One region of the Thalassotalea coralli genome, then DNA from elsewhere that is predicted to be linked to it. Evidence: riboswitches for the same ligand, from Rfam matches in the RefSeq annotation. Region 1 holds a riboswitch; each other region holds the start of a gene.

Region 1 (4,557 bases):
TGGCGTTTAACGGTTATCAACAGTACACCTTATTTGATCTGGCGGATATCTTAAATCAAAACAACCTTTTCAATTCATTTAGTAAATTTAGAAAGTTTGTAGAAAATAGTGAGCTTGAGATCGCATCTGAAGCTAATCAACACGCTAGTTTTCCTAAAAGCGGCATAACGCAAGCGATAGAAGCACGATTACAGCCTTATTTGTATCAATCAATTACGTTAGAGAAGTTGGCTCAGTTTTCTTACTTTCGTGGTGGCCACAAACAAGCTAATGAACACATCAATGTTTACTTTTCCTCTAAATCTCCGAGCACTTATAAAGAAACCAGAAACGCGTTAGATGAATGGAGTAGTTCAACGAAATTTAGTCAATATCTTGCACATGGCTGTTTATCGCCTTCTCAAGTGTGGCGAGCGGTTGACGACTATGAAGCCAATACGGTCGCAAATGACTCAACCTATTGGATTAAATTTGAATTGTTGTGGCGCGAGTATTTTCAATGGCTTTCACTCAAGCAAGGCAAAACGCTATTTACCTTCGGGGGGCAAGATAAAAAATCGCCGTTAACCAGCTTTTATCCAGAGCGCCTGAGAAAGTGGCAAGCTGGAAATACCCCATTTGCTTTGGTCAATGCATGTATGAAGCAATTAAACGAAACTGGTTATATGTCAAATCGCGGTAGGCAAATAGTAGCAAGTTGTTTTGTCAATGAACTCGGTCTAGATTGGCGTTACGGTGCTGCATATTTTCAGCAGCAATTAATTGATTACGATGTCGCCGCTAATTGGGGCAATTGGCAATACATTGCTGGCGTGGGGGCTGACCCAAGAGGAGGGCGACATTTTAATTTGGAGAAACAAACCAACATTTATGACCCCGAAGGTTTCTTCATTAAAAAGTGGCAAGGAGAGTCAGATAATCAACCTTTAGATTCGGTAGACTTAGTCGATTGGCCGGTAACTAAGGCCGTTTAGTATGTCGATCGCGATTGTATGGTTAAAGCGAGATTTACGCTTGACTGATCACCTACCTTTGAAGTGGGCTTCATCCACTGGCTTACCCGTTTTGTTGATATACAACTTCGAACCGATGCTATTACAAGACACTCACTATAGTAAAAGGCATTGGCAATTCGTCGCACAATCACTTTTAGACATTCAGAGTCGATTGCCTAGTCGCTCTTTATTGTGCGCGAATGAGGATATGTTAGCGCTGTTGTCAAGTCTCCACGAAAAATTCGACATTCGCTATTTATTTTCACATCAAGAAGTAGGCTTAAGTAATACCTTTCAGCGTGATAAAGACGTTATGACATGGTGTTACAACAATGAAGTTCACTGGCACGAGGCTAATTATGCTGCTGTTATTCGAGGTAAACCAAATAGAATTGGTTGGGACAAGCACTGGAGCGACGTGATGAGAGCTAACGTTGAAAATGTTGACCCAAATACTGTGAATTGGATGACAACTGATGAAAGCGATGTTGCATCGACGGCTCAATTATTAGCTTACTTTAATATTGGTGAGACTAACTGGCAGCAAGGAGGGGAGAATGAGGCATGGCAGGTATTAGAGTCATTTTTTTCAACACGTGGTAAAAACTATGCGTTTAACTTATCTTCACCGGAACAAAGCCAAGTATATTGCTCAAGACTGAGTGCTTATCTTGCTTGGGGTAATATTAGCCTAAGGCAAGTTTATCAAAGCCTTTTGTCTCATTGGAAAAAGCCAGGATGGCGACGTAGCTTGGTTGCATTTAGTTCAAGACTTCATTGGCATTGTCACTTCATTCAAAAGTTTGAAAGTGAGAGTGATATGGAGTTTCGAGCCGTTAATAAAGGCTATGAACACATGCCTAGAATGGCAGGAGAGCTATCTGTCGTTCGTTTAGCTGCATGGAAATCAGGCAAAACTGGTATTCCAATGGTTGACGCATGTATGCGCTGTCTGCTCGTAACTGGCTATATTAACTTTAGAATGAGGGCTATGCTAGTCAGCTTTTTGTGTCATCACTTAGAAGTTGATTGGCGCCTTGGGGTAAAACATCTAGCAAGTGTTTTTTTAGACTTTGAACCGGGTATACATTACAGCCAATTTCAAATGCAAGCGGGTGTAACTGGAATTAATACCATAAGAATCTATAACCCAGTAAAACAAGGACTGGAGAAAGACCCCGATGGCTATTTTGTTAAACGTTGGCTACCAGAATTGAGCGAAATCCCAGAAACTCTTGTGCATCAGCCTTGGAAACTCACAGTAATGGAACAAGCAATGTATGCCATTGAGCTAGGAGTTGATTATCCTTCACCAATCGTTGATCTCGAAGAGAGTTATAAGAAAGCCCAGCAGCTGCTTTGGTCATGGAAAAACAATCCAGAGGTAGTGCAAGAAAAGCAACGAATATTAAGTCGCCACGTAAGACAGTAATGAAGAAATTTGATTTACCAACTAAAGTTTGTGTCGTTTGTAAACGACCGTTTCGATGGAGAAAAAAGTGGCAACGCAAATGGAACGCAGTTAAATACTGCTCAGAACGTTGCCGACGCAGCCGAATGAAAGTTCAAATATAACTTCGTCATTTAATACAATATAAAAGTTGTATTTTTGAGCAATTAATTGACTTTGCGAACCTTTCCCTGTAAAAAGTTCGCGTTTTCTATGTGTTTGAAAAAGCAATTGCTTATTGATAACGCCATGGAATCCGGTGCTGAATATCTATCGTCAGTTATTTATTTAAATTCCGGAGCTGTACTCGCAACTGTAAGTGTTTTAACAACACGAGCCAGATACATGTCATAGAAACACTACTTTTCGGGCGAGAATACTCGATATAGTTTCAAGGTGGTTTTTTGACACAGGTTTCTTAGCTGTTCAGAGCTTCTTGTCTATGTTCTCGCAATTGCTTTATAAGACGTTGGCGAGAAATCATGCGCAATTATTTTCTTTTTGTTTTTCTGCTACTGAGCAGTTCACACTTTGTTTGGGCAACCCAAAGTAAAAGTGATTTACTCATTCTAACCTCTCAACGTAATGCCGAGACCATTGCCGAAGCTGCTCGTTTATTTTATTTGGCAAACCCGAAATTCAGTCACCTTAAAATCACCGCACGTACAGATACACAATTATGGGCACTAACGCCCAAGCAACGAGCAACACTCATCGAAAATAGCCAAGCGGTTTTAGGCTTTGGCCTTTATGGTGCAAGTGTCGCTAACCTAAGACCTCTGCTGGTTAACGACAATCAACAACGACTTATCATGAGCAGTGACCACCGTTTAGTGGCGCTTAGCCAGTTTAATCGAAAGACAATTTTTGATAATTCACAGCAACTTAAAGCCCTCGCTAAAGCCTTGCCTGGCGAGTCATTTCAACAAGATTTACAAGACCAACTTAACGCCAATCCAGCGCAGTCTGAATGGTTGATGGCTAGAGCCTATTGGCATGCTGCTGGCGCTGAAAACACAGCGCAATTGTTTGCTTGGATGTTTGAACAGATGGGACATGGTACTGACGTAAAACCCCCGTTTCCGACGCCACAACTTCGTTGGTACTTTAACGATGAATTTCATCATCAATTACCGAAGACAAACTTAAACAAATTGACTGTGAATGAGCCTATTATTGCCATTATCGATCATGCAGGCGGCGGAAGACCCGCGGATGCTAAGTTATTACGTCAAGTTTGTCTGCAAGCAAAAGATAAATTTAACGCGCATTGTCTCGCCGCATTAGCTTATTGGGGCGAAGCGGGCGTATTAGCAGCTAAAGCTTTATTGCCTTTAAAAGACAAATTAGCAGCGGTGGTTATGCTACAAGATTTTGTTATTGGTGGCGGTGAAGGGCGCGAACAAACCACTGAATTTCTACAGCAACTAAATGTTCCGGTAATTAAAGCGATTAAAGTGCGCGATCGCAGTTCAATTGAACGACAACTTTCATCAGACGGTTTAGCGCAAGATAAGGTGTACTACCAAATCGCCATGCCTGAACTTCAAGGAGCTAGCCAACCATTAGTTGTCGCTACTTTAGGGAAACCTTTTATCGATCAAAGCACGGGAATAAAAGTACAAGGCGTTATCGCTGAACAGAGTGGCATCAACTCTGTGTTAACACGCATTAACAACTGGCATAAGTTAAAAGTTAAGGAAAATAAAGATAAGCGTGTTGCTATTGTTTATTACAACCACCCTCCGGGCAGACATAACATTGGCGCTGATAACTTAGACGTACCTGCGTCGATTTGGCAAATTTTAAATAAGTTGAAGGCTGAAGGTTACAACACAGGAAAGCTGCCTAATTCTCAAGAAGAACTCTTAGACCTGATGCAAGCACAGGGCGTTAATCTACCAAGAGATTCTGCAGCGTTAGCGTCCATGAGTAACACTATAGAAACCATGTCTGCTACTGATTACCAATCATGGTTTGAAGCTTTACCTGATACGGTCAAGCATGAAATGGAGCACGGCCCTTTTGGTTTATTGCATCAGCAGTTAACGGCAGCAATCGAAGCTAAGCAATTTGATATGGCTGAAGAAGCGCTGCATCACACTGTTGAAG
Region 2 (4,557 bases), on a different contig from region 1:
GTAAGGCCGCACATGCAGGTAATCATTTTTCTGATGGTGCTGACGCAAACTTAGCCGCGGCTCACATGATTATCGCTTTATCGAGTTTAACTAAACTTTCCCGTGGCACCACCGTTAATGCTGGGAAAATGTCGGGTGGCATAGGTGCTAATACGATTTCGCCTAGCGCAAAAATAAAAGTAGAAGCCCGCTTTACCGATAGTGACGAAAAGCGTCGTGTCTTAGATGCAATTGAAGAAATTGCTAATGCACCTAAGGTAAAAGGTGTATCTGTAAAACTATCCGGTGGATTGCAACGCGATGTGATGGAAACCAGTGATAACCAAGTGGCACTTATTCAGCGCCTAGAGAAAATAACAGGGTATCCGTTTAAATTAGAGCGCCGAGGTGGGGTAAGTGATGCCAATGTTGCTTCAGGCGCGGGTTTAGCAACTCTAGATGGTTTTGGGCCATTTGGCGATGGCGACCATACCGTTAATGAGCGAGCTTGTAAGGAAAGTTTAGCAGGGCGCGTTGTATTAGTGAGTAAAATTTTAAATGCTCTAAATGGTGAACAGAATCAATTAGAGCCTCAGCAATCGTCAGAAGACATAGAAAATGTCGCTTAGTTTTCCTTAAAGCAACCTATCAATTTTACCTCTAGTAGCTGCTTGGTTAAAAAAGCAGCTACAAATTGCTTCACTCAGTTAACAATTGTTAACAATGAAACAGGAATGTAACACCTATACTGTTGTCATTGAATCGAAACAGGAAGCCGAAATGAAAAAGTATTTAGTCACCCTAATTTCTGCCGTTGCTATGATGGGTTTAAGTTTTGCAACATTCGCTCAGTCTACCGTTGAAGAGGGCGTCATTAAAAAAGCTGAAGTTATTACGACAAAAGCGGGTAAAGATGGTAAGCCATTATTAGGTGCAGCCGTTGGTGTTGGCATAGGTTCAGCTTTTGGCTCTGGTAGCGGTAACGATGCTGCCAAGGTTGTCGGTGGATTAATTGGTGCAAAACGTCAAGCAGCCAAAAAGCAACAAACTGTTTATGGCTGGCGCTATATTGTTGAAGTTAAAGGTGAACTGAAGGTAGTTGATGCTTGGTGTTCTGGTCCTAATCAACAGTGTACTGGTGTAACTGAGGGAAATAACGTTTACGTAGTTAACGGTAACGAGGTCATCGTTAAGTAACATCAGCTAAACGTGTTTTATTGAATTAAAGAAAATGCTCGCAACATTTCTTGTCCTAGCCAACCTTAACCGGTTGGCTTTTTTTATGTGAACCAGTGTGGAGAAGTGCTTGATTTGTAATACAGTTACTGTTTTGATATGTAGCTTGATGGACTAAGGAGTAAGCGAAATAATGGATATTCACACGGATAACTCAGCGCAATCCGCGAGTATCACGTTTAACAGGTGGGTGTTGCTTGCAGCAATACTATTTAACTGGATTACGTCAATAGCGTTTATGCTGTTTTTTCGTTACCCAGTGCCATTGTTTGGGTATTTTGGCCCATACTCGGTTAATGGTTCTGTCACTGTTGAAAGTGCCTTTAACTCTGGTACTACATCATTTTTTTTCTATGGGCTTATCGGTGGTTTTCTGCTGATTGCTTTCTTATCTTTTATTTTAGCTCAAATCGTTAATCAAATAACCAAGAGTCCCGCTCGATACTGGTACATATTGGTGAGTGCTCTTCCTGCATTTTGTTGGAGTTTGTTTTTATCTACCTTAGATTACATGATCGGTCCTTGGTAGTTATCTTATCCATCTTATTTTCAAATTTACCCACTCAAGTTGGTATACATTATAAATTTGCCGTTTTGGACGTCTATACTTCTAATTCTTGGTAAAAGCTTGTTTTCTGTGCTAGAGTGTCGCCGCTTTTTATGGTGCAGATTTGTTTAAGTGATCTTAATGTTCATTTTTCTAAATAAATCCGCTTAAAAGGGAATGTGGTGTAAGTCCACAACTGTTCCCGCAACTGTAAGTAGGGCTGAGTTTTCATCCACTGGTTTTTGACTGGGAAGGGGAAGCTTGGGTTACCCCTATAAGTCAGGAGACCTGCCATGAAATTTTTTACACACCGTGCGGGTTACTCGGTAAGTACTAGATGATTTTCGTCTAGCCTTTCTGTTCGCCTGCACTGAATAGATGTTTTTAGTGGATTATGGCGAGTCAACGATTACAAGCAGATAACATTACCTGGCAGGTCGACAATAAGGTTATTGTTGATGGCGTTAGCTTTGCTGCGAATTGCGGTGAAGTTGTTGGTATTGTTGGTCCTAATGGCGCAGGCAAAACTTCGCTACTTAAATGTTTATACCAAGAAAATACTGTTGATTCGGGCAATGTTACGTTAGACGATATGCCGCTTAACTTACTTAGCCGCAAAGAAGTTGCTCAGAAAGTGGCAGTTGTAGGCCAGCAATACGATGCTATTTTTGCCTTGTCTGTAAACGATATTGTTGCCATGGGGCTTATTCCTCACAAGTCTTATTTTGAGCGAGATACCGACCAAGACAGAAAGTCGGTGACCGATGCGTTAATCAAAGTAGATTTACTCGATAAACGAGAGCAAGTGTTTAGTACCTTATCTGGTGGTGAGCAACAGCGCTGTATGATTGCTCGAGCCCTCGTTCAACAACCTAAGTTGTTGATTATGGACGAACCTACTAATCATTTAGATATCTATTATCAACATCAGATATTGTCATTCGTGAAAGAACTCGGTTTATCCGTGGTGATGACAATTCACGATCTTAATTTAGCAGCGCAGTATTGCGATCGCTTATTGTTGATTCATCAGGGCCGAGCACTTGCTTTCGCGGAACCTGAACAAGTCTTAACAGAAGCACTTATCAAAGAAGTGTTCCACTTAGATTGCTTAGTGGATGAACATCCGATTACGCATAAGTTACGTGTTTCCTTTGCCGGAGTTCAGCCATGATCAAACGATTATCTTTTTGGCAATCATCATTGCTATTACTGGCCATCACCATTACTTCTATGTTGTTAGCGATGGGCTTCGGTACGGCAGAACTAGGTTTTAAAAATGTTTGGCAGTGTTTAACCGATGAGTGCCAACGTCCCATTTACGAGACCATCTTAGTCGACATTAGATTGCCTCGAGTCATTATGGGTTTCTTTGCTGGGTTTGCTTTAGCAGCAGCGGGCGCCTTGATGCAAAATGTCACTCGAAATCCACTTGCTGACCCTTACTTATTCGGTATCGTTTCTGGCGCAGGTCTAGGTGCTACTTTAGCAAGCTTATTGCCGCCACCTTGGCAGGTGTTTTCAGTTCCTGTTGCCGCATTTTTAGGTGCGCTATTTGCGGTCTTTATCGTTGTTTTAGTGTTGATGCATAACAGCTGGCGCCGAATAGAGCATTTATTGCTTGCCGGCGTTGCTGTTTCTTTTATGTTGAGCGCATTTACCAGCTTTATCTTATATTTTGGTGAGGCATTTGCGGCAAATCGCGTCATTTTCTGGCTGATGGGCTCAGTTGCTCGAGCAGATTATATGGCGCTGTCTGTGGTTGTTCCTGTGATTTTATGCTGCTGTTTACTCGCCTTAGTCTTTTCACGTCAATTAGATGCGCTATTACTCTCTGACGAAAGTGCAAGAACGCTAGGCGTTAATGTTGCGTTAGTGCGCATTGTGGCGCTTGTTGCTTGTGCGGCCATGACTGCTGTTATCGTTTCTTATTGTGGTGGCATTGCTTTTGTTGGCTTGATGATCCCGCACATCGTAAGACCGTTTTTTGGTATTACCACGGCGAAGTTGCTGCTAAGTGCTGGCTTTATTGGTGGCTGCTTCTTGATATGGGTTGATGTTATTGCACGTACCATCGTTGCTGGGCAAGAAATTCCTATCGGCGTTATCACTTCGGTCATCGGCAGTATCTTCTTTCTTTTCTTAATGCGTAGGATGTAGTCATGTTTACCATCGAACCATTAGCTCGTGAATTTTCTGAACAAATCCAAGCGAAAATCGATCAGAAAACTAAGCCATTAGGCGCATTAGGCGCATTGGAATCAACAGCTTTACAGCTGGCAAACATTGAAAGTGGAAGCACAGGGCAGTGGCAGTCTATCTCTGTTAACGCACCACAAATGTTGGTTTTTGCTGGCGATCATGGCATTGCTGCTAAAGGCGTTAGTATTGCACCGAGTGAAGTGACTCATCAGATGGTGATGAACTTTCTAGCTGGTGGGGCGGCGATTAACTGCTTTTGCCGACAGTTTACCATTGATATGCAGGTGATTGACTGCGGTATAAAACTGCCTATCCCTAACGACATTGCGCAGCAGCATCATAACTTTATTGAACAACGTTTAGGCACAGGAACAGTAGATTTCAGTGAACAAGCGGCTATGAGTGTCGAACAAGTAGCAAAGGGCATTGAACTTGGCGCTAAATTAGCTGAAAAGGCTGCTAAATCGGGTAAAAATCTACTTATGTTTGGTGAAATGGGTATTGCCAATACCAGTAGTGCTTCAGCCTTAGTTTGTGCTTTGTTAGGACTAACGGCTGAACAAGCGGTTGGCTTAGGTACTGGCATCACCAAT
Region 3 (4,557 bases), on a different contig from region 1:
ATTATTGATAAATACGGTGTAGAAGGTGAAGCCGGTGAAAGTAAAGGGCTTGGCTTTTTACCCATGACGACAGAGCTTGCTAAAGAGAAAACACTCAAAAATTGCACTGGTAAATTGAATTTAGCCGGTGGCAATGTTGACGTATCAGGCTATGAAATTCATATGGGTGAGAGTCTTGCTACCGAGTCGACCAACACCATTCTTAGCATCGAAAATCAAGCACAAGGCATGATGAATGATGACGGCAACATTGCTGGTTGTTACTTGCATGGCATTTTCGATAACGACCAAGCGATCCAAGAATTAGCAAGCTGGTGCGAGACAGCTTTGTCAGAACACCATGATTTGGCTGAAATACAAGAACAGGCCATCGATAAGTTGGCGGATGTCTGCCACGAGCATTTAGATATGAAACAGTTAACGCACTTAATTGCACAATGGGGAAACTAACATGAGCACAGAAAAAGAGAATCAAACTAAGCAAGAAAAACATAAAGCTCGACAACAAAAAGTAAAAGAAAAAGTCGATCAGCGCATTGCGAATGCTACTGAAGATAAAGGCTTACTTTTGGTAATTACAGGTAATGGTAAGGGTAAATCCACATCAGGCTTTGGTATGGTAACGCGCTCTGTTGGCCATGGTTTGAAAGCGGCTGTATGCCAGTTTATCAAAGGTACTTGGGAGTGTGGCGAACGCAACTTGTTAGAGCAAAACGGTGTTCCATTTTATGTGATGAAAACCGGTTTTACTTGGGAAACACAAAATAAAGAACTCGATATGGCGGCTGCAGATAAAGTGTGGCAGGAAGCGAAAAAGTTACTTGCTGATGCGTCGGTAAATACTATTTTACTGGACGAATTAACCTATATGTTGAGTTACAACTACTTAGATATCGACGAAGTACTAGAGACTATTGCTAATCGCCCAGAAGGGCAACATGTCATTGTTACTGGTCGAGGTGCTCATCGCCGTCTAACGGAAATGGCAGATACTGTATCGGAAGTACAATCTTTGAAGCACGCTTTTGATTCAGGCATCAAAGTACAAAAAGGCATTGATTGGTAAGCACCGCCAATCGATAAAAAGGAACGACTATGAAGTTTTTTCATTACCTGTGTTTTGTCTTTGCACTTTCATTTTCTATTGTAGTAGGTGCAACTGACAAAAGTGAAAATAAAGAGACAGCACCTGCGAAACGTATTATTGCGTTAGCGCCGCATATTGTTGAAAACCTTTATGCGATAGGCGCTGGTGATTTAATTATTGGTACGACTGAGCATGCCGACTTCCCTGAAGCTGCTAAAGAAATTCCTCGAGTTGGCAACTACGCACGATTGAACATAGAGCAAATATTAGCGTCGGATCCAGATCTGATTATTGCGTGGAAATCTGGCAGTCCAAGCGATGATATTGAGCGCCTAAAAAGCTTTGGCATTCCCATAGTGCAATCTAAGCCAACAACTCTCGAAGAAGTGGCGGAGGAGCTTATTTTTCTTGGTGAGCTAACGGGTAAAAACGAAGCAGCCAAGCAAGTTGCGCAAAGATACTTGGCTGGTTTGCAAGCGCTACGAGCACAATATCAAGATAAAGCGCCCATTTCTGTATTTTATGAGCTTTGGCCGCGACCGTTAACTACCATTGCTAAAAAAGCTTGGCCGCAGCAGCAACTGGATTTGTGTCAGGTAAATAACGCATTTATTGATAGTAAAACGGATTATCCGCAAATCAATGTTGAAGATGTGGTGTTAGCGTCGCCTGACATTATTATTCAGCCAAGCGCTCACAGCAATAGCATGCCAGATAGTATTAACTGGCAACAATGGAAGACTATTCCAGCGGTAAAAAACAATGCATTTTTACATCCGAATGCTGACAAGATGCATCGGATGACCATACGTTCGTTAGACGAATTAACGTTACTTTGTCAGCAAATTGACGAGATTCGCCAGCGAGCCAAATAACCTGCCAGTAAAACTGGCGTAAACACTACGTATTGAGCGCTCGACTAGATTGAGCAAAAAGGGAAGTAGGTGAAATTCCTACACTGCCCCCGCAACGGTAATTGGTTTAGATAAACCATCAGTCCGGAGACCGGTTCAATACCTAACTTTCTTATCAAAGCGGGCGGCTTTGATGGCGAGGAGCATATGAAAAAAACTATAATTGCCGCATCGGTATTGACGGCATTAACAACCCCGGTATTAGCAAACGACACTACTCAAGCAACTGACGCAGATGAATACATCTCGGTAACAGCAAACCGCTTCGCAACGAAAGCGGAAGATGTATTAGCGTCAGAAGTGATTATTACTCGTGAACAAATTGAGCTAATTCAAGCGAAATCTGTTTTGGACGTGTTAGCGACTGTTTCAGGCGTTGATATTTCTAAAAACGGTGATAGAGGTCAAAACTCATCAGTTTATATTCGTGGTAATGACTCAGCGCATACTTTAATTTTGGTGAATGGTGTACGTGTTGGCTCGGCAACACTTGGTACAGCAAATTTAAATGAAATTGCACCTGAATTAATTGACCGTATTGAAATTGTTAAAGGTCCACGCGCGGCACTTTGGGGCTCAGACGCTATCGGTGGCGTTATTCAAATCTTTACGCGTAAGCTTGAAGGTGGTGAGCACTTTGCCAGCGCTACATTTGGTAGTGAAAGTTACCAAAAGTTCAGTGCAGGTGTTGGTATCGAGCACGGCAATGGCTTTACCAGTATTAGTGTTAACCATGAAGAAAGTGATGGCTTTGACGTTCGCGAGGGCGACGAAACTGATGAAGATGGTTTCAGTTACGACTCTATTGCAGTTAATGGCGAGCAACAAGTTACGGATAGCTTTTCTGTTAACTGGTTAGTACAAGTTGATACGGGCGATACAGAATACGATAGCGGCTGGGGTGCGAATGAAACAGAAGTTAGTAACCATGTTTGGCATTTAGGTGCAAAAATTGATTCTATGCTTGGTAACTACGACAATGTTTCTGAGTTTTCAGTTGGTCAAAGCCGTACTTCAAATGAAGGATTTAGAAATGACGAAGGTAAAGTCACGCCAACAGGAGATGTTTATGATACTCGACGTGATCAAGTCTCATGGGTAAACAGCACAGTTTTTTCATCTGATTGGCAAGCGAGCTTTGGTGTTGATTACATCGATGAACAGCTAAAAGGTACGAACGAATACAAAGAAAAACAACGTGATATCTACGGTATTTTTGGTCACACCATGTACAACAAAGACAAATTCACTTATGAATTAGCTCTTCGTTATGATGATGTACATGGTGTTGATTCAGAAACATCGTACAACGCAAGTGTCGCTTATCAGTTAACTGATAACACGCGCATGGTTTTTTCAACAGGAACAGGTTTTAAAGCACCAACCTTTAATGACCTTTACTACCCACCACAATGGGGTTCGATTGGTAATGAAAATTTAGTTTCTGAGACTTCAGAAAACTATGAGTTTACCTTGACTAGTCAGCTTGACGAGTTGCGCGTTGATTTTAACCTTTATCAAACGGATATCGAAAATCTTATCGAGTGGACAGGCAAAGATAGCGATGGAAACACTACGCCAATAAATGTTGCTAATGTGGAAATTAAAGGTGCGGAACTTGGCTTAAACTACCGTGGTTTTGGCGGTGTTCACCAGTTTAATGCGAGCTATGTTGAAGCAGAAGACCAAGGTGCAAAGCCGGGTGAAATTGCGCAACTTATCCGTCGTGCGAAGGAATTTTACAGTTACCAGTTCAATGCAGAAGTGGCCAATGCTGATGTTTACCTAGAGTGGCAATACAAAGGTAAGCGTTACGATTCTGTGTGGGGTGTAGGTACAGTAGAATTAGATAGCTATCAGTTAGTTAATTTAGGTGTTAGCTACCCAGTTACTGAGGCGATTAAATTAGAAGCGAAAGTAAATAATGCCTTCAATGAAGATTACAACACGACAAGCGGCTACTACTCGCAAGGTCGCGTAGTGTACTTCGGTATTAGTTACCAGAACTAAAATAAGTCTAGTAACAAATAACTTAAAAATAAAAAGGCTATTGGGTTTGCTCAATGGCCTTTTTTATGCTTCTCAAAAAGTGAAATAAAACAGTTGTAAATTGTTGTAAATCTCGCTTGCAAGTGATGAAAATAACTGTCAAAGTGGAATTGCTTCATTCATTTAGTGACGTGAGGAGGGTCAAATATCAATCGCAATTGTTGATCAATTTGACAGCTTGCTTAGGTAGCGGATTGCCGAGTTGATTAACGCAGGTTTTTCAATGTTGAGGGAATTTGTGTATATGACTGAAGAGAAAACGATTTATATCTTAGACACCAATATTTTACTTCACGAACCTTTCGCCTTTTTATCCTTTCAGGAACACGATGTCGTCGTCCCAATGACGGTATTAGAAGAACTAGATTCAATAAAAGATCGTCGTAAAGATGTTAGCCGTGATGCACGTGTTGCTATTCGTGCGTTAGAAGATGCACTTGCTAATGCTTCACCAGAAGAGGTGCTTGCTGGTGTTCCGATCCCTGCGCGAGAAGATAGTAATGGTAC

Evidence for each region. Region 1 has a riboswitch for cobalamin ahead of ACOB80_RS03320 (cobaltochelatase subunit CobN). Riboswitches for the same ligand answer to the same signal wherever they lie in the genome.
Region 2: another riboswitch for cobalamin. It lies ahead of ACOB80_RS18175 (ABC transporter ATP-binding protein); the one in region 1 lies ahead of ACOB80_RS03320 (cobaltochelatase subunit CobN).
Region 3: another riboswitch for cobalamin. It lies ahead of ACOB80_RS18220 (TonB-dependent receptor domain-containing protein); the one in region 1 lies ahead of ACOB80_RS03320 (cobaltochelatase subunit CobN).

Annotation. Positions count from the first base shown of each region.
Region 1 is NZ_JBVVBK010000001.1:730,602-735,158, forward strand. It holds gene ACOB80_RS03305 (DASH family cryptochrome) at 1-974, shown strand, start outside; gene ACOB80_RS03310 (cryptochrome/deoxyribodipyrimidine photo-lyase family protein) at 976-2,427, shown strand; gene ACOB80_RS03315 (DUF2256 domain-containing protein) at 2,427-2,570, shown strand; cobalamin riboswitch at 2,668-2,812, shown strand; gene ACOB80_RS03320 (cobaltochelatase subunit CobN) at 2,928-4,557, shown strand, end outside.
Region 2 is NZ_JBVVBK010000007.1:333,213-337,769, forward strand. It holds gene ACOB80_RS18160 (M20 family metallopeptidase) at 1-608, shown strand, start outside; gene ACOB80_RS18165 (hypothetical protein) at 760-1,176, shown strand; gene ACOB80_RS18170 (hypothetical protein) at 1,349-1,744, shown strand; cobalamin riboswitch at 1,888-2,072, shown strand; gene ACOB80_RS18175 (ABC transporter ATP-binding protein) at 2,157-2,936, shown strand; gene ACOB80_RS18180 (FecCD family ABC transporter permease) at 2,933-3,922, shown strand; gene cobT (nicotinate-nucleotide--dimethylbenzimidazole phosphoribosyltransferase) at 3,925-4,557, shown strand, end outside.
Region 3 is NZ_JBVVBK010000007.1:341,350-345,906, forward strand. It holds gene ACOB80_RS18205 (cobyric acid synthase) at 1-450, shown strand, start outside; gene cobO (cob(I)yrinic acid a,c-diamide adenosyltransferase) at 452-1,066, shown strand; gene ACOB80_RS18215 (cobalamin-binding protein) at 1,096-1,962, shown strand; cobalamin riboswitch at 1,980-2,115, shown strand; gene ACOB80_RS18220 (TonB-dependent receptor domain-containing protein) at 2,149-4,011, shown strand; gene ACOB80_RS18225 (PhoH family protein) at 4,295-4,557, shown strand, end outside.